4 regions of the Pseudomonas vanderleydeniana genome follow, and region 2 is predicted to be linked to each of the others. Evidence: predicted binding sites of a transcription regulator. Region 2 holds the regulator's gene; each other region holds the start of a gene.
What was found. Region 2 encodes FliA, which starts transcription of late flagellar genes. Its sites were predicted from a motif close to CTAAAGTTTNNNNNNNNNNNGCCGNTAA; they were not measured.

Region 1: a site for FliA is predicted at 3,422-3,449, ahead of motA (flagellar motor stator protein MotA). Genes of this name have one in related genera too.
Region 3: a site for FliA is predicted at 3,200-3,227, ahead of HU752_RS23750 (methyl-accepting chemotaxis protein). Genes of this name have one in related genera too.
Region 4: a site for FliA is predicted at 1,316-1,343, ahead of HU752_RS01665 (methyl-accepting chemotaxis protein). Genes of this name have one in related genera too.

What each region holds. Positions count from the first base shown of each region.
Region 1 covers NZ_CP077093.1:807,615-813,497, forward strand. Annotated here, with positions in the region: gene asd (archaetidylserine decarboxylase) at 28-891, opposite strand; gene HU752_RS03555 (rhodanese-like domain-containing protein) at 910-1,725, opposite strand; gene HU752_RS03560 (HDOD domain-containing protein) at 1,769-3,310, opposite strand; gene motA (flagellar motor stator protein MotA) at 3,517-4,368, shown strand; gene motB (flagellar motor protein MotB) at 4,372-5,412, shown strand; gene rsgA (small ribosomal subunit biogenesis GTPase RsgA) at 5,464-5,883, opposite strand, start outside.
Region 2 covers NZ_CP077093.1:2,040,471-2,046,353, reverse strand. Annotated here, with positions in the region: gene HU752_RS09255 (chemotaxis protein CheA) at 1-737, opposite strand, end outside; gene HU752_RS09250 (protein phosphatase CheZ) at 752-1,540, opposite strand; gene HU752_RS09245 (chemotaxis response regulator CheY) at 1,563-1,934, opposite strand; gene fliA (RNA polymerase sigma factor FliA) at 2,126-2,866, opposite strand; gene fleN (flagellar synthesis regulator FleN) at 2,863-3,696, opposite strand; gene flhF (flagellar biosynthesis GTPase FlhF) at 3,818-5,146, opposite strand; gene flhA (flagellar biosynthesis protein FlhA) at 5,158-5,883, opposite strand, start outside.
Region 3 covers NZ_CP077093.1:5,326,855-5,332,737, forward strand. Annotated here, with positions in the region: gene acnA (aconitate hydratase AcnA) at 1-2,132, shown strand, start outside; gene HU752_RS23745 (CPBP family intramembrane glutamic endopeptidase) at 2,253-3,044, shown strand; gene HU752_RS23750 (methyl-accepting chemotaxis protein) at 3,257-4,822, shown strand; gene HU752_RS23755 (hypothetical protein) at 5,651-5,883, shown strand, end outside.
Region 4 covers NZ_CP077093.1:358,119-364,001, forward strand. Annotated here, with positions in the region: rRNA gene HU752_RS01650 (23S ribosomal RNA) at 1-657, shown strand, start outside; rRNA gene rrf (5S ribosomal RNA) at 806-921, shown strand; rRNA gene rrf (5S ribosomal RNA) at 1,029-1,144, shown strand; gene HU752_RS01665 (methyl-accepting chemotaxis protein) at 1,460-3,340, shown strand; gene HU752_RS01670 (SRPBCC family protein) at 3,503-3,970, opposite strand; gene HU752_RS01675 (amino acid adenylation domain-containing protein) at 3,997-5,883, opposite strand, start outside.

The DNA of each region.
Region 1 (5,883 bases), 1.2 Mb from region 2:
AATTCGGTTCGCGAGGCCACTGGCCCGTCAGGCCTGCTTGGGCAGGCCCAGGCCCTGGCCCATGCTCACGGTCGACCCGGCGCCCAGGCTTTCGGCCCATTTTACCTGGTCGGGGCCGAACAGCACGATGGCGGTCGAACCGAGTTTGAAACGACCGAGCTCCGCACCCTTTTCCAGGTGGATCGGTGCACGGGCTGCCTCATCGTAGCGGAAAGTCTTGAGCTCGCGCTTGGGTGGCGTGACCAGGCCGGCCCAGACGGTCTCGACCGAGGCAACGATCATCGCGCCGACCAGCACGACGGCCATCGGCCCGCGCTCGGTGTCGAACAGGCAGACGACCCGCTCGTTGCGGGCGAACAGTTCCGGAACGTTCTCGGCGGTGGTCTGGTTGACCGAGAACAGGCGGCCCGGCACGTAGACCATCTCGCGCAAGGTGCCAGCCAGTGGCATGTGCACCCGGTGGTAGTCCTTGGGCGACAGGTAGATGGTGGCGAACTCGCCGCCCATGAATGGCGCGGCGAGCGCGGCATCACCGCCCAGCAGTTCGAGGGCGCTGAAGCTGTGGCCCTTGGCCTGGAAGATCCGGCCATGTTCGATCGGACCGAGCTGGCTGACCGCACCGTCGGCCGGGCAGAGGATCGCGCCCGGCGTCGGGTCGAGGGGGCGGGCACCGTCTTTCAAGGCGCGGGTGAAGAAGGCGTTGAAGTGCTCGTAGGCGGTCAGGTCCTCGACCAGTGCCTGGGACATGTCCACCTGGTAGCGCTTGGCGAACCAGGCGGTGAAGGCGTTCTTGAACCAGCGCACGCGGCATTCGGCAATGCAGCCGGCCAGGCGCGACAGCAGGTGATGGGGCAGCAGGTACTGGCTGAGGATGAACAAACTCTTTTTCATCGAGGGTCCTTGTGAATCTCAAATCTCTACAGGGGTGTCGGGGTGGTTGCCCCATTCGCCCCAGGAGCCGGCGTAGCCCTTGACGCGCGGATAACCGAGCGCCTTGGCCACCAGATAGGTGAAGCCGGAACGGTGGTGGGTCTGGCAATGGGTGATCACTTCCTTGTCGGGAGTGATGCCCAGGCTGTCGAGAATCGCTGGCATGTCCTTGCGGATGCGCAGGCTGCGCTCCTTGTCCATGCCGGCGGTCCATTCGAAGTTGACCGCGCCGGGGATGTGCCCACCCTTGGCGGCCAGGACCTTCTCGCCCGAGTACTCCAGCGGGCCACGGGCGTCCCAGATTGCCAGGTCGGCTGCGCCCAGGCGTGATTGCAGGTAGTCGCGGGTGGCGGTCGGTGCCTCGTGCAGGGTCAGGGCGACCGGTCCGCCGGCTGCCGCCGGGCTGTCTTCGGACAGTGGCAGGTCTTCGTCCAGCCACGCCAGCAGGCCGCCGTCGAGGTAGTGGTAGCGAGTATGGCCGATGACGTCCAGCAGCCAGATGAAGCGACCGGCCCAACCGCCGCCTTCGTCGTCATAGACCACATAGACCGCGTCCGGGTTGTGCCCCAGTTCGCCGAACAGGGCTTGCAGCGCCTCTTTTGGTGGCATCAGGCCCGGAGCCGGAGGCTGGCCCAGCTGGGTGCGCTTGGGGTCGACGAAGCGGGCGCCGGGAATGTGCCCTGCGCTGTAGCGGGCGCTGCTGGTCAGGTCCACCAGGATCAGGCCGGGGGTGTCGAGGCGCGGCAGCAGGTCGCTGGGCTCGATTACCAGTGGCAAGCCGGAGAAGTCAGGCATGTGGGGTCTCCTGGACGCAAAGGGGAGGATTGTAGCGCAAGCTTCAGGCGCTGCGGTTGGTAAAGGCGTGCAGCGCCTTCTCGATGCATTGCACGGTCTTGCCGAAGGCCTGCACGGTGATTTCCGAAAACGGTACGCCTTCCTGGTCGCCCAGGATCACCATCACCACGCGGCCGTTGTTGCTCAGTGAGCGCAGCAGCAGGTGCTCGCCAGGCAGAAACTGGGCCCGCAGGCTGTTGGGCAGCAGGGCGAGGAACTGCGGAGCGTTTTCCGGCGACAGGCGAAGCTGCGTCGGCTGGCTCATCAGGCGCTGCAGGAGCGTGCTCTGGGCCACCTGGAGGGTCAGGTGGCTCGATTCCGCAGGCAGGCCGGCGGTCTGGTGGACTCGCAGGGCGCTGCGGCTACGGTCGGTCATCAGGATCATCACCCGGCGCAGGCCACAGGCCGCCAGGGCATCGCGGGCCACGGTGGTCAGGTGCATGGCATTGGTGAAACGGCTGGGGGTGGCCAGCAACTGGGCGCAGTGCTTGCGCCAGGCGCCCATCGCCTCGGCGGTCGGGGCGGCGGCGGGCTGCTGGTCGGCGTGAGTGCGGCGCGCATGCCAGGGCCAGATCAGGGCTTCGGCGGGGTGCCACAGGTCCTGCATCGAATGCTGGTTGGCGCTCTGGGCCGCCTGCTGGTGGATCTGCTGCTGCAACTCGCTCATCGGTTGCTGCAGGTACAGGCTCGACAGGTACTGCCAGCGCAGGCAGTGCGGACTGTCCCAGGCCTGCTGTGCCGCCACGGCCAGGCCGTTGGCCAGCAGCACGGTGTTGGCGGGCTGGTTCAGCCAGCGCTGCAGCTCCGGGTCGGCATCCAGTTGCTGTTGCTGATGCAGCGGGTTTTCGCTGTCGCGGGCAATGCGCAATGCCCGGACCAGGGTTTTGCTTTCATTCAGCAACAATTGATAGCCCTGGGTCACCCACATCGGCAGGCGCCAGAACTCCGCCATGGCCAGGCACAGTTCCAGCAGGCGAACACCGAACAGCTCCCGTTCGACCTTGGCGGCAGGCTCGTGCTTGTGCAGGACGCGCAGCTCCCAGGCTTCGAGCAGCTTGGGATGGGTCAGCGCCAGTGGCCACAGCGGTGCGAGGAACAGCAGGCTGCCCCAGTGGATGTCCTGCCAGAGCCGGGCCAGGCGTGCGGCGAACAGGCCGTTGGCCTGCTGGCTGGCGTGCTGGCTGATCAGTTGCAACTGCCGCAGGGCGATCGGGATGTCTTCCGGCAGCCGCGCGGGCAGGCGTTCGAGCAGTTCCCCGGTGCGCTTGAGGCCGAGACGATTGATGGCGACCTCGAGGTTCTCGGCCGGCTCCGTCATGCTGCCCTGGGTGTGGTGGTTGGCTTCGCAGATCACGCTCAGCGCCAGGGCTGGGCTATCCTGCATGAGCTCGGCGATATCGCGTAGCGAGCTGCGGCTGTCGGCAATGGCCCGGCAGACGCGGTCATGACTGTCCTGCGGGACAGGCAGGCGTACGCCCTGCAGCAGCTTGGTCCAGCCTTGCAGGGTTTTCGGTCTTGCACTGGACACAGCCGTTTCATTCGTCATGATTGAACGCGATCATCATCGTAGGTGCGCCCGGGTGGGCCTGGTGGCGCCGCGCAGGCCCTGCTGCCGAGGCCATGCACTGCCGGTTTTCTGGCTTTTCGCCTGAACTGGCTATAGTCTGGCGCAGTTTCGCCGATAAGTAGAAGAAGAGATTTACTAACTTCCGAATATGACCTTGAACCCGACTCAACAAGTACTCTCATTCTATGGCTAAAATCATCGGCATCATTGTCGTATTCGCGAGCGTGCTCGGCGGGTACGTGCTCTCCCACGGCAAGATCGCCGCGCTCATCCAGCCTTTCGAGGTGATGATCATCGGCGGTGCGGCGTTGGGTGCTTTCCTGCAGTCCAACCCGGGCTACATGACCATGCACGTGGTCAAGAAAGCCCTGAGCATGTTCGGTTCGCGCTTCAGCCACGCTTTCTACATGGAAGTGCTGGGGCTGATCTACGAGATCCTCAACAAGAGCCGCCGCGAGGGCATGATGGCGATCGAGGGCGACATCGAGGATGCCGCCGCCAGCCCGATTTTCGCCAAGTACCCGGCGGTCCTGAAGGATGAGCGCATGACCGCGTTCATCTGCGATTACCTGCGCATCATGTCCTCCGGCAACATGGCTCCCCATGAGCTGGAAGGCCTGTTCGACATGGAGCTGCTGAGCATGAAGGAAGAGCTCGAGCATCCCTCCCATGCCGTGACCGGTATTGCCGACGGCATGCCCGGTTTCGGTATCGTCGCGGCGGTACTGGGTATCGTGGTAACCATGGCGTCTTTGGGCGACGGCGACCAGAAGTCCATCGGTCTGCACGTGGGTGCGGCACTGGTCGGTACCTTCTTCGGTATTCTCGCGGCCTACGGTTTCTTCGGTCCACTGGCGCAGTGCCTGGCCCATGATGCCAAGGAAGAGGTGAACGTCTACGAGGCGATCAAGGCTTCCCTGGTCGCCTCGGCCTCCGGCATGCCACCGTCGCTGGCCGTGGAGTTCGGGCGCAAGGTGCTCTATCCGAAGCACCGGCCGAGCTTCGCCGAGCTGGAACAAGCGGTTCGCGGTCGCTGAGTCATGGAGAATAATCAGCCGATCATCATCAAGCGCGTCAAGCGCTTTGGCGGCGGGCACCACGGCGGTGCCTGGAAAATCGCCTTTGCCGACTTCGCAACGGCGATGATGGCGTTCTTCCTGGTGTTGTGGCTGATGTCCACCGCGACCCCGGAACAGAAGATCGCCATCGCCGGCTACTTCAAGGATCCGATCGGTTTCTCCGAGAGCGGCACGCCCTACATTATCGACCTGGGTGGTTCACCGACGCTGGCACCGGACAAGACGCTCAATCCGGAAGTGAAGTCCCAGCCACAGCCGGACAAGGTCACGGTCGACACCGACCAGGTCGAAGGCATGGCCGAGCAGGTCGAGAAGGAGCGCCTGGAGCTGCTGCTGCAGGAGTTGCAGAACAAGGTCGATGAAAGTCCGCAGTTGCAGAAGTTCAAGGACCAGATCCTGTTCGAGATCACCCCGGACGGCCTGCGCATCCAGATCATGGACGCGGAGAACCGGCCGATGTTCGACTCCGGCAGTGCGCGCCTGAAGCCTTACTTCGAGGACATCCTGCTGGCGATGGCCGACACCATCAAGGCGGTGCCGAACAAGGTCAGCATCAGCGGCCATACCGATGCCAAGCCATACTCGGGCACCGGCGACTTCGGCAACTGGGAGCTGTCGGCCAACCGCGCCAACGCCGCACGCCGGGCCCTGGTGGCTGGTAGCTATCCGGACTCGCAAGTGGCGCGGGTGGTCGGTTATGCCTCCTCGGCACTGTTCGACAAGGCCGATCCGTTCAACCCGGTCAACCGCCGTATCGACATCGTCGTGCTGACCAAGAAGGCCCAGAAAGCCATCGAGGGTGAGCAGGGTGCGGATGAAGCCAAGCCGGATGGCGCGGCCCCAGGTGCGCCGGGGGCCTCGAATGCGGCTCCGGCCGACCCGAATGCGTTGCCGGCGGACAAGCAGCCACTGCCGGCCCATGAGGTTCGGCAGCGCTTGAACATCTTCGAGGATGGCGTGTTGAAGATGGACGAGACCGGCAAGCCCAAGACCGGCTCCTGAGCCAGACGAAAAGGCCGCGATGATCGCGGCCTTTTCGTGTTCGTCAGTTGTTCAGTAGGTATCTTGCGGCAGGCTGGCGATGATCGAGCGGTAGCTGTTCATCCGCTGCTGCTGGATGCGCCCGTCTTCCAGGGCCTTGAGCAGGGCGCAGCCGGGCTCGCGGTCGTGCTTGCAGTCGCGGAAGCGGCAGGTGCCGATCAGGTCATTGAATTCGATGAAGCCGGCCTCGACGTCGGCGCGGCTGACATGGCCCAGGCCGAATTCGCGAATCCCCGGCGAGTCGATCAGTTCACCACCGCCCGGGAAGTGGAACAGGCGCGCGGTGGTGGTGGTGTGGGTGCCCTGGCCGGACAGCTCGGAGAGCGGACCCACACGAGTTTCCACCTCGGGCAGCAGGCTGTTGACCAGCGACGACTTGCCAACCCCGGATTGGCCGACGAACACACTGATGCGCCCGTCCAGCTGCTGTTG
Region 2 (5,883 bases):
GCTTCAAATTCGTCGTCGGTAATGTCGCCATTGTCAGGCTGTTCGGCGGCGGCATCGCCAGCCGGTGCCTGGGCCGAAGCGGCTACGGCATCGGGCGCGAACTGGCCCTTGCCGTGCAGCTGGTCGAGCAGCGACTCGAACTCGGCATCGGTAATTTCATCGCTCTCGGCCTCGCCTTCGGCGGCTGGCGCAGGCGCCTCGGCACCCCCGAGCGAGTCGAGCAACTGTTCGAATTCATTGTCGGTAATATCACCGGACGGGGTTTCAGCCACAGGCTCGACCACCGGTTCCGGCTCGGGCTCAGGTGCGGCAACCTCGGCCACCGGCGCCGGCGCGGATTCGGCTCCGGCGGGCTCGGCCAGGCGCGACAGGGCTGCCAGCAGCTCCGGCGTCGCCGGGGTGATCGCGCTGCGCTCACGGACCTGGCCAAACATGCCGTTGACCGCGTCGAGCGCTTCCAGGACCACGTCCATCAGCTCGGCGTCAACGCGACGCTCACCCTTGCGCAGGATGTCGAACACGTTCTCGGCGATGTGACAGCACTCCACCAGCTCGTTGAGCTGGAGGAAGCCGGCGCCCCCTTTTACAGTGTGAAAACCGCGAAAAATGGCATTGAGCAGGTCAGCATCGTCCGGTCGGCTTTCCAGCTCGACCAGTTGTTCGGACAGTTGCTCAAGAATCTCGCCGGCCTCAACCAGGAAATCCTGAAGGATCTCTTCATCGGCGCCGAAGCTCATGTGTATGGGTGCTCCTAGAATCCAAGGCTGGAAAGCAAATCGTCGACATCGTCCTGGCCGGACACAACGTCTTCACGTTTATCGGCATGAATCTGCGGACCTTCACCCTTTTCCATTTGTTTTTGTGGATCTTTTTGCGCAAGGATCGCTTCACGGTCATGTTCGATGCCGGCAAAGCGATCCACATGGCTGGCCATCAACACCAGCTTGAGCAGGTTGCTCTCGACCTCGGTGACCATCTGCGTGACACGCTTGATCACCTGGCCGGTCAGGTCCTGATAATCCTGGGCCAACAGGATATCGTTGAGTTCGCTCGAAACGGCCTGGGTTTCCTGCTCGCTACGCGTCAGGAAACTGTCGACACGCCGGGCCAGGGCACGGAATTCCTCGGCACCGACCTCGCGCCGCATGAACCGTCCCCAGTCGGCGCTCAGCGCCTTGGCCTCGTCATTCAGGCCATTGATCCGGGGGGTCGCACTCTCCACCAGGTCCATGGTGCGGTTGGCCGCGGCCTCGGTGAGCCTGACCACATAGGACAGGCGCTCGGTGGCATCGGTGATCTGCGAAACTTCCTCGGCCTGCGGCATGGTGGGATCGATCTGGAAATTGACGATCGCACTGTGCAGCTCGCGGGTCAGCTTGCCGACTTCCAGGTACAAGCCGCGGTCACGGGCCTGGTTCAGCTCATGGATCATTTGCACGGCGTCGCCGAAGCGGCCTTTCTCAAGGCTTTCGACCAGCTCACGAGCATGTTTTTTCAGGGTCGATTCAAAATCGCCCAGAGAGGATTCGTAGTGCTCCATAGCGCCCCCGTGGCGGACTTCATCAACCGATGCGTTCGAAGATCTTCTCGATCTTCTCTTTCAACGCCTGGGCCGTGAATGGTTTGACCACATAGCCGTTCACACCGGCCTGTGCGGCCTCGATGATCTGCTCGCGCTTGGCCTCGGCCGTCACCATCAGGACCGGCAGGTGCTTGAGCTTCTCGTCGGCACGTACGTGGCGCAGCAGATCGATGCCGGTCATGCCGGGCATGTTCCAGTCGGTGACCAGAAAGTCGATGCTGCCACTGTTCAGAACCGGAATGGCGGTAGTACCGTCATCGGCCTCGACAGTGTTGGTGAACCCGAGGTCACGCAACAGGTTCTTGATGATCCGCCGCATCGTTGAAAAGTCATCAACGATGAGGATTTTCATGTTCTTGTTCAATTCGACCTCCAAGCAGTCTTAAACGCGTTTCAGCACCTGGACGCGCTGTTAAATCAATTCGGCACAACACTCGACAAGGCTCTGTACCCTACTGCATGGAAACCACAACCGGCCGAGCCGCCGATACACCGTCACACGCTGCATCGGTCTCGTTCGCAGTGTCCCCACACACTGCCCCGTCAACGCGCTCGCCACTCTCCCAAACGCCCCCGCAAACGGGCTGCGCACTGGCTATGCAACTGGCTGACCCGTGACTCGCTGACCCCCAGGACCTCACCGATTTCCTTGAGGTTCAGCTCCTCGTCGTAGTACAGCGACAACACCAGCCGCTCACGCTCCGGCAAATTGGCAATCGCGTCCGCCAGTGCGGCCTGGAAGCGCTCATCCTCCAGATCGCGCGACGGTTCGAGATGAGCGCTCGCGCCATCCTCATGCAACCCTTCATGCTCGCCGTCCTGCAACAGGTCGTCGAAACTGAACAGGCGGCTGCCCAAGGTATCGTTCAAAATCCCGTAATAATCATCGAGACTCAACTGGAGTTCGGCTGCAACTTCATGATCTTTAGCGTCGCGACCGGTTTTCGCTTCAATTGCCCGGATTGCGTCGCTGACCATGCGGGTGTTGCGGTGTACCGAACGGGGTGCCCAGTCGCCCTTGCGGACCTCATCGAGCATCGCGCCACGGATGCGGATACCGGCATAGGTCTCGAAACTCGCACCCTTGCCCGAGTCGTATTTGGTCGAGACTTCGAGCAGGCCGATCATCCCGGCCTGGATCAGATCCTCGACCTGGACACTGGCCGGCAGCCTGGCCAGCAGGTGATAGGCGATACGCTTGACCAGCGGTGCGTAGCGCTCGATCAGTTCATACTGGCTGTCACGCGACGATTTGGAATACATGCGATAGCCACTTGCAGTCATAGCACGGGTCCCGCACTCGTTTGAAGTACCAGACGTTCGACGAAAAATTCCAGGTGCCCACGTGGGTTGGCGGGCAACGGCCAGGTGTCGACCTTCTGCGCGATGGCCTTGAACGCCAGAGCACATTTCGAACGCGGGAATGCCTCGTAGACCGCACGCTGCTTTTGCACGGCCTTGCGAACGCATTCATCGTAGGGAACGGCGCCGACGTATTGTAGGGCCACGTCAAGGAAGCGGTCCGTGACCTTGGTCAACTTGGCGAACAGGTTGCGGCCTTCCTGCGGGCTCTGGGCCATGTTGGCCAGCACGCGAAAACGGTTCATGCCGTAGTCGCGGTTGAGCAGCTTGATCAGCGCATAGGCGTCGGTGATCGAAGTCGGTTCGTCGCAGACCACCAGCAGCACTTCCTGGGCCGCACGCACGAAGCTGACTACCGAGTCACCAATACCCGCGGCGGTGTCGATCACCAGCACGTCGAGGTTGTCGCCGATATCGCTGAATGCCTGGATCAGGCCGGCATGCTGGGCCGGATTCAGGTTGACCATGGTCTGGGTGCCGGACGCCGCCGGCACGATACGGATTCCGCCAGGACCCTGCAGCAGCACATCGCGCAGCTCGCAGCGCCCTTCGATCACATCGGCCAGGGTCCGCTTCGGGGTCAGCCCCAGCAGAACGTCGACATTCGCCAGGCCCAGGTCGGCGTCCAGCAGCATGACGCGCCGGCCCAGCTCGGCCAGGGCCAGGGACAAGTTCACTGACACGTTAGTCTTCCCGACGCCACCCTTGCCGCCGGTCACCGCAATCACCTGTACGGGATGCATGCTACCCATGTTCTCTTCTTACCTTGTCTCGCGTAGACGGAAGGCCACATAACTGGCTGCGCGCTCCCGAAGGAAACTAATGCCTGGCAGACCATCGATGTAGATGCGTTGCAACGTCTTCATGGTTACCTCACCCCACTCGCTTGGAGGGGCTGTGGTAGATGTCAGCGAACATATCGGCCATGGCCTCTTCGCTGGGTTCTTCCTGCATTTGCACGCTGACCGCGCGGCTCACCAACTGGTGGCGACGAGGCAAATGCAGATCGTCCGGGATGCGTGGGCCATCGGTCAGGTAGGCCACCGGCAGTTCATGGCTGATGGCCAGGCTCAACACTTCGCCGAGGCTTGCCGTCTCGTCCAGCTTGGTCAGGATGCATCCGGCCAGGCCACAGCGCTTGTAGCTGTGGTAGGCGGCGGTGAGCACCTGCTTCTGGCTGGTGGTCGCCAGCACCAGGTAATTCTTCGCCTTGATCCCGCGGCCGGCCAGGCTTTCCAGCTGCATGCGCAAGGCCGGGTCACTGGCCTGCAGGCCAGCGGTATCGATCAGCACCACGCGCTTGCGCAGCAGCGGATCGAGGGCCTGGGCCAGGGATTGACCAGGATCGACATGGGTCACCGAGACGTTGAGAATCCGCCCCAGCGTCTTGAGCTGTTCCTGTGCACCGATGCGGAAGCTGTCCATGCTGACCAGTGCAATGTTCTGTGCGCCGTACTTGAGCACGTAGCGCGCGGCCAGCTTGGCCAGCGTGGTGGTCTTGCCCATGCCGGCCGGGCCGACCATGGCAATCACCCCACCCTCTTCGAGCGGTTCGACCTCCGGGGTGACGATCATCCGGGCCAGGTGCGCCAGCAGCATGCGCCAGGCCTGGCGAGGCTCCTGGATATCGGTGATCAGCGCCAGCAGGTCGCGCGACAGCGGACCGGACAGGCCGATGCGCTGCAGGCGCCGCCAGAGGTTGGCCTGCTCCGGCTGGCGACCCTGCAACTGGTTCCAGGCCAGCGAGCCGAGCTGCACTTCCAGCAGTTCACGCAGACCGTTGAGTTCCGAGCGCATCGAGTCGAAGACCCGCTGGTCCACCGCCGGGGCCGCCGCAACCGGGGCCGGGGCAGGACGACGAGGTTCGTCGAAGGTCGGTTCGATCAGTGGCTCGGCCGCGGTCAGCGGCAAGCCGGCGAACAGCTGGCGATTGGTATTGCCATCGTTTTCACCCTCACTGCGCAGGCTCAGCTCGGCCTGGGCGGTGACGATACGCGACTGGGTCTTGCGCAGCTCGTCCTCAAGCTCCATGTTCGGCACCCGTGGTGCCAGGGCCGAGAGCTTGTAGTCCAACGCAGCCGTCAGCTCGACACCGCCAGCGATCCGGCGGTTGCCGATGATGGCCGCGTCCGAGCCCAATTCGTCACGAACCAGCTTCATGGCCTGACGCATATCGGCGGCGAAAAAACGCTTAACTTGCATAACCCACTACCTCAGCCGTTGGGCCCTACTGTCGCAACGATGGTGACTTGCTTGTTGTCCGGAATTTCCTGGTAAGCCAGCACATGCAGGCTAGGTACCGCCAGGCGTCCGAACCGCGAAAGCATCGCGCGAACCGGACCGGCTACCAGCAGGATCACCGGCTGCCCCTGCATCTCTTGACGCTGGGCGGCTTCAATCAGTGAACGCTGGAGCTTTTCAGCCATGCTCGGTTCCAGCAGAACGCCTTCTTCCGAGCCTTGTCCGGCCTTCTGCAGACTATTGAGCAATATTTGTTCCAACCTTGGCTCCAAGGTGATCACAGGCAGCTCGGAGTCAAGCCCTACAATGCTTTGGACGATTGCACGGGACAATCCGACACGTACGGCGGCAACCAAAGCGGCAGTATCTTGACTCTTGGAGGCATTGTTGGCGATGGCTTCGGCAATGGTCCGGATATCGCGCACCGGAACGTGCTCGGCGAGCAGCGCTTGCAGCACCTTGAGCAGATGCGACAGGGAAACGATGCCCGGTACCAGCTCCTCGGCCAGCTTCGGCGAGCCCTTGGCCAACAGCTGCATGAGCTGCTGCACTTCCTCGTGGCCGATCAGTTCGCTGGAATGCTTGTACAGGATCTGGTTGAGGTGTGTCGCGACCACGGTGCTGGCATCGACCACGGTGTAGCCCAACGACTGCGCCTGGGAGCGCTGGCTGATCTCGATCCACACCGCTTCGAGGCC
Region 3 (5,883 bases), 3.3 Mb from region 2:
TCCCCGACACCCTGGTCGGCACCGACTCGCACACCACCATGATCAACGGCCTCGGCGTACTCGGCTGGGGTGTCGGCGGCATCGAGGCGGAAGCGGCGATGCTCGGCCAGCCGGTGTCGATGCTGATTCCCGAGGTGATCGGCTTCAAGCTGACCGGCAAGCTCAAGGAAGGCATCACCGCCACCGACCTGGTGCTGACGGTCACCCAGATGCTGCGCAAGAAGGGCGTGGTCGGCAAGTTCGTCGAGTTCTACGGCGACGGCCTGGCCGAACTGCCGCTGGCGGACCGCGCGACCATCGCCAACATGGCCCCGGAATACGGCGCCACCTGTGGTTTCTTTCCGGTCGACGAGGTCACCCTGCAATACCTGCGCCTGTCCGGCCGTCCCGCCGCCACCGTGGACCTGGTGGAGGCCTACAGCAAGGCCCAGGGCCTGTGGCGCCTGCCGGGCCAGGAACCGCTGTTCAGCGATAGCCTGGAGCTGGACATGGGCAGTGTCGAGGCCAGCCTGGCCGGGCCGAAACGTCCGCAGGACCGGGTGCCGCTGCCCAAGGTCGCACAGGCCTTCAGCGACTTCGTCGGCCTGCAGCTCAAACCCGCCAGCAAGGAGGAAGGCCGCCTGGAAAGCGAGGGCGGCGGCGGCGTGGCGGTCGGCAATGCCGACCTGGTCGGTGGGGTGGACTACAGCTACGAAGGCCAGACTCACCGCCTGAAGGACGGCGCGGTGGTGATCGCCGCCATCACCTCCTGCACCAACACCTCCAACCCCAGCGTCATGATGGCCGCCGGGCTGCTGGCGAAAAAGGCCGTGGAAAAGGGCCTCAAGCGCCAGCCTTGGGTCAAGAGCTCGCTGGCCCCCGGTTCCAAGGTGGTCACCGACTACTATCAGGCGGCCGGCCTGAGCCGCTACCTCGACGAGCTGGGCTTCGCTCTGGTCGGTTATGGCTGCACCACCTGCATCGGCAACTCGGGGCCTTTGCCGGAGCCGATCGAGAAAGCCATCCAGCAATCGGACCTGACCGTGGCCTCGGTGCTCTCGGGCAACCGCAACTTCGAGGGCCGGGTGCACCCACTGGTCAAGACCAACTGGCTGGCCTCGCCACCGCTGGTGGTGGCCTACGCCCTGGCCGGCAGCGTCCGTATCGACCTGAGCCAGGAACCACTGGGTACCGGCAGCGATGGCCAGCCGGTGTACCTGCGCGATATCTGGCCGAGCCAGAAGGAGATCGCCGACGCCGTGGCCCGGGTCGACACCGCGATGTTCCACAAGGAGTATGCCGAGGTGTTCGCCGGTGACGCCCAATGGCAGGCGATCAAGGTGCCGCAGGCCGCCACCTATGCCTGGCAGCCGGACTCGACCTACATCCAGCACCCGCCGTTCTTCGACGACATCGCCGGCCCGCTGCCGGTGATCGAGGATATCCGGGATACGCGAGTGCTGGCACTGCTGGGCGATTCGGTGACCACCGACCACATCTCCCCCGCCGGCAACATCAAGGTCGACAGCCCGGCCGGACGCTACTTGCGCGAACAGGGCGTGGAGCCGAGGGATTTCAATTCCTACGGTTCACGTCGCGGCAACCATGAAGTGATGATGCGCGGCACTTTCGCCAACATCCGTATCCGCAACGAGATGCTTGGCGGCGAGGAAGGCGGCAATACCCTGCACGTGCCCTCGGGGGAAAAGCTGGCGATCTACGATGCTGCCATGCGCTACCAGGCAGAAGGCACGCCCCTGGTGGTGATCGCCGGCCAGGAGTACGGCACCGGCTCCAGCCGCGACTGGGCCGCCAAGGGCACCAACCTGTTGGGGGTCAGGGCCGTGATCGCCGAGAGTTTCGAGCGTATCCACCGTTCCAACCTGGTGGGCATGGGTGTGCTGCCGCTGCAGTTCCCGGCCGGACAGAACCGCAAGAGCCTGCAACTGACCGGCAAGGAGACCCTGGACATCGAGGGCCTGGGCGGCGTCGAACTGCAACCGCGGATGAAGCTCACCCTGGTCATCAAGGATGAGCAGGGCAACTCACGCAAGGTCGAGGTGCTGTGCCGCATCGATACGCTCAATGAGGTCGAGTACTTCAAGTCGGGGGGCATCCTGCATTATGTGCTGCGACAACTGATCGCCGCCTGAGGACAGCGACGGCAACATCTGGAAAAACACTGGCCTGGCCAGTGTTTTTTCATTGGTCAGGGAGACTGGGGGTCGGGTTATCATGCACCGCCCTGACCGCCTGTATAGACAAGGAGTTGCATGTCCGCCCTGCCCTGGCCTTATCTGGCCCTGCTTTCCCTGGGTTATGCGCTGGCCTTGAGTGTCGGCCAACTGGGCCTGCCCAGCCTGTTCGCCTTCGCCCTGCTGCTGGTCAGTGCCGCCGCCGCCCTGCAGCCCCGCAGCCGCGTGGGTCGTTATCTGGGCCACGGCCTGTTCGTGCTGACGGCCATTGCCCTGGCCCTGCACTGGCTGCCGGGCTTCCAGAACGGCCGGGTGATCGCCGCCACGCGCCTGACTGCCGATGCCGTGCCCTTCACGATGTACCTCAATCTGGACAAGCCGCTGATCGGCTTCTGGCTGCTGCTGGTCTGTCCCTGGCTGGTCAACCGCCACTCACCGGGGCGCGTGCTGGTCAGCGCCACCAGCGCCTGGGCCATGACCGCGCTGCTCGCCCTGGGCAGCGCCTGCCTGTTGGGCATCGTCGACTGGGCGCCGAAATGGCCCGAACAGAGCGGGTGGTGGCTGTTGAACAACCTGCTGCTGGTGAGCCTGGTCGAAGAGGTGCTGTTCCGGGGTTACATTCAGGGCGGCCTGAGCCGCTGCCTCCGGTCATTGCCACGGGGGCAAACCCTGGCCTTGCTGGGCGCCTCGCTGACCTTCGGGCTGGCGCACGTCGGTGCGGGCTGGCAGTGGGTGCTGCTGGCGACACTGGCCGGTGTCGGCTATGGTCTGGCCTATCGCTTCGGCGGACTGGCCGCGGCCATCCTGGCCCATGTCGCGCTTAATACCGTGCACTTCGTATTCTTTACTTATCCGATGTTGCAACCGTGATAACAAGAACGAAAGTACCAACTGGTACTTTTGTTCTATAAAAGCCGGGCGAGCGGCTGAACTCGTTAATTTCCGGCGTGTTCGACTCGTATTCAAGGACGAGTGCGAGTACGCAAGAGCCAAATATGAAACGGTCATGAAAGTTGAAAAATATATTTAACATTTCCCCTGTCATGCCGAAAACCTGTCAAAGCCTTGCGGATTGAAAAACCATGCGTAATAACCAACCCATTACCCAACGTGAACGCACCTTTCCCGCTCAGCAACGGTTGATTTCCACTACCAATGCCAAAGGCGTGATCACCTACTGCAACGACGCCTTCGTCGAAATCAGTGGGTTCTCCCGTGACGAACTGATCGGTTCCCCGCACAACCTGGTGCGGCATCCGGACGTTCCGACGGCGGTGTTTGCGCACATGTGGAACACTCTGAAACAAGGCCTGCCATGGATGGGCATTGTCAAGAATCGCTGCAAGAGCGGTGACCATTACTGGGTCAACGCCTATGTCACCCCCGTCTTTGAAGGCAGCCAGGTGGTTGGCTACGAATCGGTGCGGGTCAAGCCGACCGCCGAGCAGGTCCGCCGGGCCGAGGCGCTGTACCAGCGCATCAACCAGGGCAAGACAGCGATTCCGCGCCGGGACAAGTGGCTGCCGATCGTGCAGGACTGGCTGCCGTTCATCCTGGTCAGCCAGGTCAGTTTCCTGATCGGCGTCTGGCTCAATTCCCACTGGGGCTTCGGCCTCGCCGCCCTGGTGTCGGTACCGCTCGGCCTGCTTGGCCTGAGCTGGCAGCAACGTGGCCTCAAGCGCCTGCTGCGCCTGGCCGAGCAGACCACCTCGGACCCGCTGATCGCCCAGATGTACACCGACAGCCGCGGTGCCCAGGCCCGCCTGGAGATGTCGATCCTCAGCCAGGAAGCGCGCCTGAAAACCTGCCTGACCCGTCTGCAGGATACCGCCGAGCACCTCAACGCCCAGGCCCGGCAGTCCGACGACCTGGCGCAGAAGAGCTCCAGCGGCCTCGACCGCCAGCGCCAGGAAACCGAACAGGTGGCGACCGCCGTCAACCAGATGGCGGCCACCACCCAGGAAGTCGCCAGCCATGTCCAGCGCACGGCCGACGCCACCCAGGAAGCCAACCGCCTGACCAGCCGCGGCCGCGACATTGCCGGGGAAACCCGCGAAGCCATCGAGCGACTGTCGGTGGTGGTCGGTGAAACCGGCGGTACCGTGACCCAACTGGCCAAGGACAGCGACGAGATCGGTGGCGTGGTCGATGTGATCAAGGGTATCGCCGACCAGACCAACCTGCTGGCGCTGAACGCCGCCATCGAAGCGGCACGCGCCGGGGAGATGGGCCGTGGCTTCGCGGTGGTCGCCGACGAGGTGCGCCAACTGGCGCAACGCACCAGCGAGTCCACCGGACAGATCCATGCGCTGATCGCCAAGCTGCAGCAGACCGCCAACAACGCCGTGCAAACCATGGACGCTGGCCATCGCCAGGCCCAGGAAGGCGTGGCACGGGTGCTGGAGGCCGACGCGGCGCTGGTGGGTATCAGCGAGGCAGTGGCCAACATCACCGACATGACCACCCAGATCGCCGCCGCCACTGAAGAGCAGAGCTCGGTGGCCGAGGAGATCAGCCGCAACATCAGCACCATCGCGCAACTGGCGGACCAGACCTCGGAGCAGGCGCACAACTCGGCGCAACTGAGCGAGGAACTGACCCACACGGCGCATACGCAATACTCGCTGGTGGAGCGTTTCAACCGCTGAGTTCAACGCGCGTAGAACAAACCCGATGACCGCCAGGCATCGGGTTTTTTATTGCCTGAAAAACAAACTTTTCCTGCTTGAAAGTAAGAAGTTTCCGCAAAAAATAAAACTTTAAACTTACAGAAAACAAGAACAACAAACAAAAAACCCAAAGCTCTTGACAACACCCGAGACTTAATATTCGTTGAGTACTTGGCAATATATCGCACAGTCAGCAAACACCCATTCAGACTTGAATGCCTTACTTGCCAAGAACACACGCATCGGCGCATAACTCTCAAAAACCTGTAACGCGTCTGATCGTGGGAAATGCCTGACAACACTCAATCAGATAAAAGGATTATCCTAATGAAGGACTTGGAGATTCAAAAACCGCAAACTTCACTACAAGCCCCCGTCGTTGCAGTAGCGGCTCCAGAGGATGGCCTGCTGCAGGTTGCCGCACTGAGCCAACCTCTGGAAGTCACCATCACCCTGTGGAATTACCTTCAACCGGAAGAAACCTGTCAGTTGCTCTGGAATGGCGAGCTGGTAGGAACGCCCGTATCCATGGAGCCTTACCAGACTGGCGATCAAATTACATTACTCTTGCCGGAACAGTTACTATCGACAGAAGGTAAAAACAATCTGCAATACATCGCCGTCAACACCATCAATGCAGAATCGACTCTCTCGTACCCTACACAATTGATTATCGACCGCACCCCTGCTGGAGGTCAGCTACTTGCCGCCGTGATACTTCCGAGTATAGCCCTCGACGGCCTGACCAACAGCGAGTTGGTCGAGTTGGGAAACCAACTCACCGCCATTATCCCAGGCTACTTCGACATGAAATGGGGTGATGTCATACAAAGTTACTGGGGCGAACACGCGGGCCCCTCGCATACGGTCCAGGCCGATGAAGTGGGCACCGACAAGGTCCGGCTCAGCGTCGACCGCAACTTCCTCGAACAACTGGGCCATGGCGAATTCGCCGTCAGCTACAGCGTTCGAGACCGGGCCGGCAATATCTCGGTGCGTTCGCAGCCGGTGACGCTCAAACTGCAACTGCAGCACTTGCC
Region 4 (5,883 bases), 1.7 Mb from region 2:
GACTGGGGCGGTCTCCTCCTAAAGAGTAACGGAGGAGTACGAAGGTGCGCTCAGACCGGTCGGAAATCGGTCGCAGAGTATAAAGGCAAAAGCGCGCTTGACTGCGAGACAGACACGTCGAGCAGGTACGAAAGTAGGTCTTAGTGATCCGGTGGTTCTGTATGGAAGGGCCATCGCTCAACGGATAAAAGGTACTCCGGGGATAACAGGCTGATACCGCCCAAGAGTTCATATCGACGGCGGTGTTTGGCACCTCGATGTCGGCTCATCACATCCTGGGGCTGAAGCCGGTCCCAAGGGTATGGCTGTTCGCCATTTAAAGTGGTACGCGAGCTGGGTTTAGAACGTCGTGAGACAGTTCGGTCCCTATCTGCCGTGGACGTTTGAGATTTGAGAGGGGCTGCTCCTAGTACGAGAGGACCGGAGTGGACGAACCTCTGGTGTTCGGTTGTCACGCCAGTGGCATTGCCGGGTAGCTATGTTCGGAAAAGATAACCGCTGAAAGCATCTAAGCGGGAAACTTGCCTCAAGATGAGATCTCACTGGAACCTTGAGTTCCTGAAGGGCCGTCGAAGACTACGACGTTGATAGGTGGGGTGTGTAAGCGCTGTGAGGCGTTGAGCTAACCCATACTAATTGCCCGTGAGGCTTGACCATATAACACCCAAGCAATTTGCGAAACGAAGCAGATTGCGGTGTATGAAGACGAAGTGAACCGAAAGTTTGCCACGCACAAAGCACCGAAGACTGTCACATACCCGATTCGCTGGAGCGTTGCCCAAACAACGAGCCGGCTACAGAATTTCTTGACGACCATAGAGCATTGGAACCACCTGATCCCATCCCGAACTCAGAAGTGAAACGATGCATCGCCGATGGTAGTGTGGGGTTTCCCCATGTGAGAGTAGGTCATCGTCAAGATTAAATTCCGAAACCCCAATTGCGAAAGCAGTTGGGGTTTTGTCTTTTTATAGAAGTTCCTCATTTCGCTGGAGCGTTGCCCAGGCAACGAGCTGGCTACAGAATTTCTTGACGACCATAGAGCATTGGAACCACCTGATCCCATCCCGAACTCAGAAGTGAAACGATGCATCGCCGATGGTAGTGTGGGGTTTCCCCATGTGAGAGTAGGTCATCGTCAAGATTGAATTCCGAAACCCCTATCTGCGCAGGCAGGTAGGGGTTTTGTCTTTCAGGCCTGTCCTCTCTGGACATCTCCCGCCTGTCCCCCGTATTTTGCCCTGAGCTAGGCGCACAAGATCAGCACGGGATCTCACCCTCTCGTCGGCGAACCGCGACATTTGCGAGAAGGCCATTAAGTTTTCCGCCGATGGTGCCGACAAGAGGATGAGTCGTGCGTGCACCAAAGTGGAGCACCCATGGACGGTCATACCAGTTGCATGAAGGACTGTCGCATCGTGTACGCACCCCCAACCTTCGGCATGAGAAGCTCCGTGAAATGAACCTGAAATTCAGCCATAAAATTCTACTGGCCGCCTCCGGTGTCGTGGTTCTGGCGTTTGCGCTGTTCACCTTCTACAACGACTACCTGCAACGCAGCACCATTCGACAGAACCTCGAATCCTCGGTCCAGCAGGCGGGCGACCTGACCGCGAGCAGCGTGCAGAACTGGCTGAGCGGGCGAATCCTGGTACTGGAGAACCTCGCCCAGAACATTGCCCACCAGGGCAGCAAGGCCGATTACCCGGGCCTGGTGGACCAGCCGGCCTTCACCTCGAACTTCCAGTTCACCTACGTCGGCCAGACCGATGGCACCTTCACCCAGCGTCCCGACGCGAAGATGCCGGATGGCTACGACCCACGCCAGCGTCCCTGGTACAAGGCCGCCGTGGCGGCTGACAAGACCATGCTCACCCCACCCTACATGGCTTCGGTCGGTGGCCTGGTGGTGACCATCGCCATGCCGGTGAAGAGCAGCGGTCAGCTGCTCGGTGTGGTCGGTGGCGACCTGAGCCTGGAAACCCTGGTGAAGATCATCAACTCGGTGGACTTCGGCGGGATCGGCCAGGCCTTCCTGGTCAGCGGTGATGGCCAGGTGATCGTCAGCCCGGACAAGGACCAGGTGATGAAGAACCTGAAGGACATCTATCCGGGTTCCGCCCCGCGCATCGCCAAGGGCATCCAGGAAGTCACCCTGAACGGCCAGGAACGTATCCTGTCGTTCACCCCGGTGGTCGGCCTGCCATCGGCTGACTGGTACATCGGCCTGTCCATCGACAAGGACAAGGCCTATGCGCCACTGAGCAAGTTCCGCACCTCGGCGCTGATCGCGATGTTCATCGCCGTGGCCGCCATCGCCGTGCTGCTGACCCTGCTGATCCAGGTGCTGATGCGTCCGCTGACCACCATGGGCCGCGCCATGCAGGATATCGCCCAGGGCGAGGGCGACCTGACCCGTCGCCTGCACATCGTTCACAAGGACGAGTTCGGCGAGCTGGCGGGTTCCTTCAACCAGTTCGTCGAGCGGATTCATGCCTCGATCGCCGAAGTGTCCTCGGCCACGCGCCAGGTGCACGACCTGTCCCAGCGGGTGATGAACTCGTCGAACGCCTCGATCATCGGCTCGGACGAGCAGAGTGCGCGGACCAACAGCGTCGCCGCCGCGATCAACCAGTTGGGTGCCGCCACCCAGGAAATCGCCCGCAACGCCGCCGATGCCTCGGAGCACGCCAGTGGCGCCAGCGAGCAGGCCGATGATGGTCGCCAGGTGGTAGAGCGGACCATCCAGGCCATGACCGAGCTGTCGCAGAAGATCAGCCTGTCCTGCACCCAGATCGAGACCCTGAACGCCAGCACCGACAACATCGGGCACATCCTCGATGTGATCAAGGGCATCTCCCAGCAGACCAACCTGCTGGCCCTCAACGCCGCCATCGAGGCGGCCCGTGCGGGTGAAGCCGGGCGTGGTTTCGCCGTGGTCGCCGACGAAGTCCGCAACCTGGCGCACCGTACCCAGGAGTCGGCGGAAGAGATCCACAAGATGATCACCTCGCTGCAGGTTGGCTCCCGCGAGGCGGTGACGACCATGAACGCCAGCCAGGTCTCCAGCGAGGAAAGCGTCGAGGTCGCCAACCAGGCCGGTGCGCGCCTGGTCAGCGTGACCCAGCGGATCGGCGAGATCGATGGCATGAACCAGTCGGTCGCGGCCGCCACCGAAGAGCAGACGGCGGTGGTGGAAGCCCTCAACATGGACATCAGCCAGATCAACCTGCTGAACCAGCAGGGCGTGGCCAATCTCAACGAAACGCTGAAGGATTGCGATGCCCTGTCGCAGCAGGCGGGTCGCCTGAAGCAGCTGGTCGACAGCTTCAAGATCTGAGGGCTGAGACATCCCCCCGGCGAGGTTGCTGGGGCGGTGTCTCAGAGGGTCTGTTCGCGGGCAAGCCCGGCTCCTACAGACTTGTGTCGTATGCAGCGTTGCTGAATGACGCCAAAGTGTAGGAGCCGGGCTTGCGCGTGAACCACCGTACCGCCCTCTCCTTCAACTCAACAACGTCCGCACATTCGCCATCGCCTCATCGGCGAACTCTTGGATGAAGCGCCGGAACCCCGGCATGTCCTGCGCACTGGCCGCCACCGGCTCGGCAATGATCGTCCACGTCGCGCGGCAACGCTCTGGCGAGAGTGCCTCGACGCTCATCATCGCCCACAGCTGGCCGACGCCGAGGGTGTTGTAGAGCGTGGTCCAGGTCATGCACATCGCCTGCTCGTTGCGGCTGTTGAGCTGTTCGACCACCAGGTGCCCATCCTGGAACGACTTCTTGCGCAGCGCGCCCACGCCCTCACCGATCATCTCGATCTGCGAAAGCGCCGGGACGAACCTGGCAAAGCCGGCAAAGTCACCGACCAGGGCCCAGGCGCTGGCGGCGGCCCCGGGGATCTCGACCGTGGACGTCACTGCCTGGCCTTGGGGGTTGCGAATCAGGGTATCGGGTTGCGGGGAATGCATGATGTGCTCCGGGTGGTTGGGGTGAATCAGATGAATCGGATCTGCCTGAGGTAGTCGCAGCCCTTGCGCAGCAACGCCGCACTCTTGACCGGATAGGGCTCGCCCATGCGCCGTACGCCGGCCTCGGCCTGCCCGTGCTCGATGGCCGAGATGTCGCCGATGTCCTCCTCGAAACCGTTGAGATAGAAACCCAGGACTTCGAACAGCGCGTTGTCGCGGTCGACCCGCTGCAGCTGTCGCTGCCAGTCGGCCACGCTGACCAGCTGGAAGTCGTGCCCGGCCTCGCGGAACGCCGCCATATAGTCATGCCAGCTCAGTGGCTGCGGGTTGTGCAGGTTGAACACCCCGCCCGTGCCCGGCAGGCAGCAGCTTTGCCGGGCGATGAAGCGCGCGAGGAAGTCCACCGGCATCAGGTCGAAGTTGAGCGCCAGAGCCGGCACCTGGCCCAACTGCAGCGAGCCCTTGAGCATCAGCAGCAGGCGGTTGCGATGCGGCTGGCAGACGCCGTTGCGGCTGTTGAAGGCAATGTTGCCGGGGCGATAGAGATTGACCCACGCACCCTGTTCGCGGGCCCGCTGGACAATCCGCTCACCGACCCACTTGGACAGGTTGTAGCCGTTCCTGATGTAGATCGGCGGCGTCTCGGCCGCAGGCTGCTCCAGCACCCGGCCCTGGTCGCTGATACGGCTGCAGGCGGACAGGCTGGAGATGAAGTTGAACACCTTCTTGCTCCGCCCCTCGCACAGGCGCAGGCATTCGAACAGCGGGCCGACGTTGTCGGGCGCCAGGGCCTCGTAGTCGAGAACGTGATTGACGTGGGCGGCGTTGTGGATCAGCACGCCGAACTCGCGGTCGATCCGCTCGTAGACATCGGCGGCCAGCCCTAGGCGAGGCTGGCGGATGTCCGCCGGGTAGACCCGCACCCGGCCCAGGTCCAGATGCTCCAGGCGGTTGTTGCGCAGCGCCCGGGCAAAACGCTCGGCCGCGGATTCGCCGGCACTGTCGCGGACCAGGCAGGCGACCTCGCGGACACCGGCGGCGAGCAGGGCCTCGACCAGGTGCACGCCGACGAAGCTGTTGGCACCGGTCAGCAGTACCTTGCCGCGGTCACCGGCACGCTGCGCCGGTAGTGGCTGCCAGTCCAACTCGCGTGCGGCATCGGTGAAAACCTGCGGGCTCAATGCGCCATTGGCCGATTCGCCCCTGACCAGGATCGCCAGTCGGCACAGGGTCGGTTGCTCGATGAAGCGGTTGATGGAGATGCCATGCCCGTAGTGGGCCCGGATTCCCAGCAGCATCTTTGACAGCAGGATCGAATGCCCGCCCAGGTTGAAGAAGCTTTCGTCGGTGGCGATCCCCTCGACCGGCCGTTCCAGCAGCTCGGCCCACAGCGCTTGCAGCCAGGCTTCGTCGGCGTTGGCCGGCTGTCGCAAGGCAGGGCTGCCGCCCTCATCAACCGGCGTCTGCAGCAAGGCCTGGCGGTCAAGCTTGCCGTTGCCTGCGATCGGCAGCCCGCTCAGCTCAAGATAGGTCGCCGGGTGCATGTAGTCCGGCAGGTGGCATTCGGCGTGGTGTCGCAGGGCAGCCCGGGAGCTGTCGGCGTTGGCCGGCTGCGCCACGTACGCAAGGATCCGTTGCTGGCTGTCGATGAGCACGGCCACCTGGCGATACAGCCCGCTGCTGCGCAGGCAGTGCTCGATTTCCGCTGGCTCGACCCGCAAGCCGCGGATCTTCACCTGGTGATCCAGGCGCCCGCAGAACTCGATGCCGTCGGCGGTCCACCGGGCCAGGTCGCCGGTACGGTAGGCTCGCAGCGCCGGACCCTTGCCGGGGCGCAACTCGACGAAGTGCTCGGCGGTTCGCTCCGGGGCATTCAGATAACCGAGGCTCACGCCCGGCCCGACGATATGCAG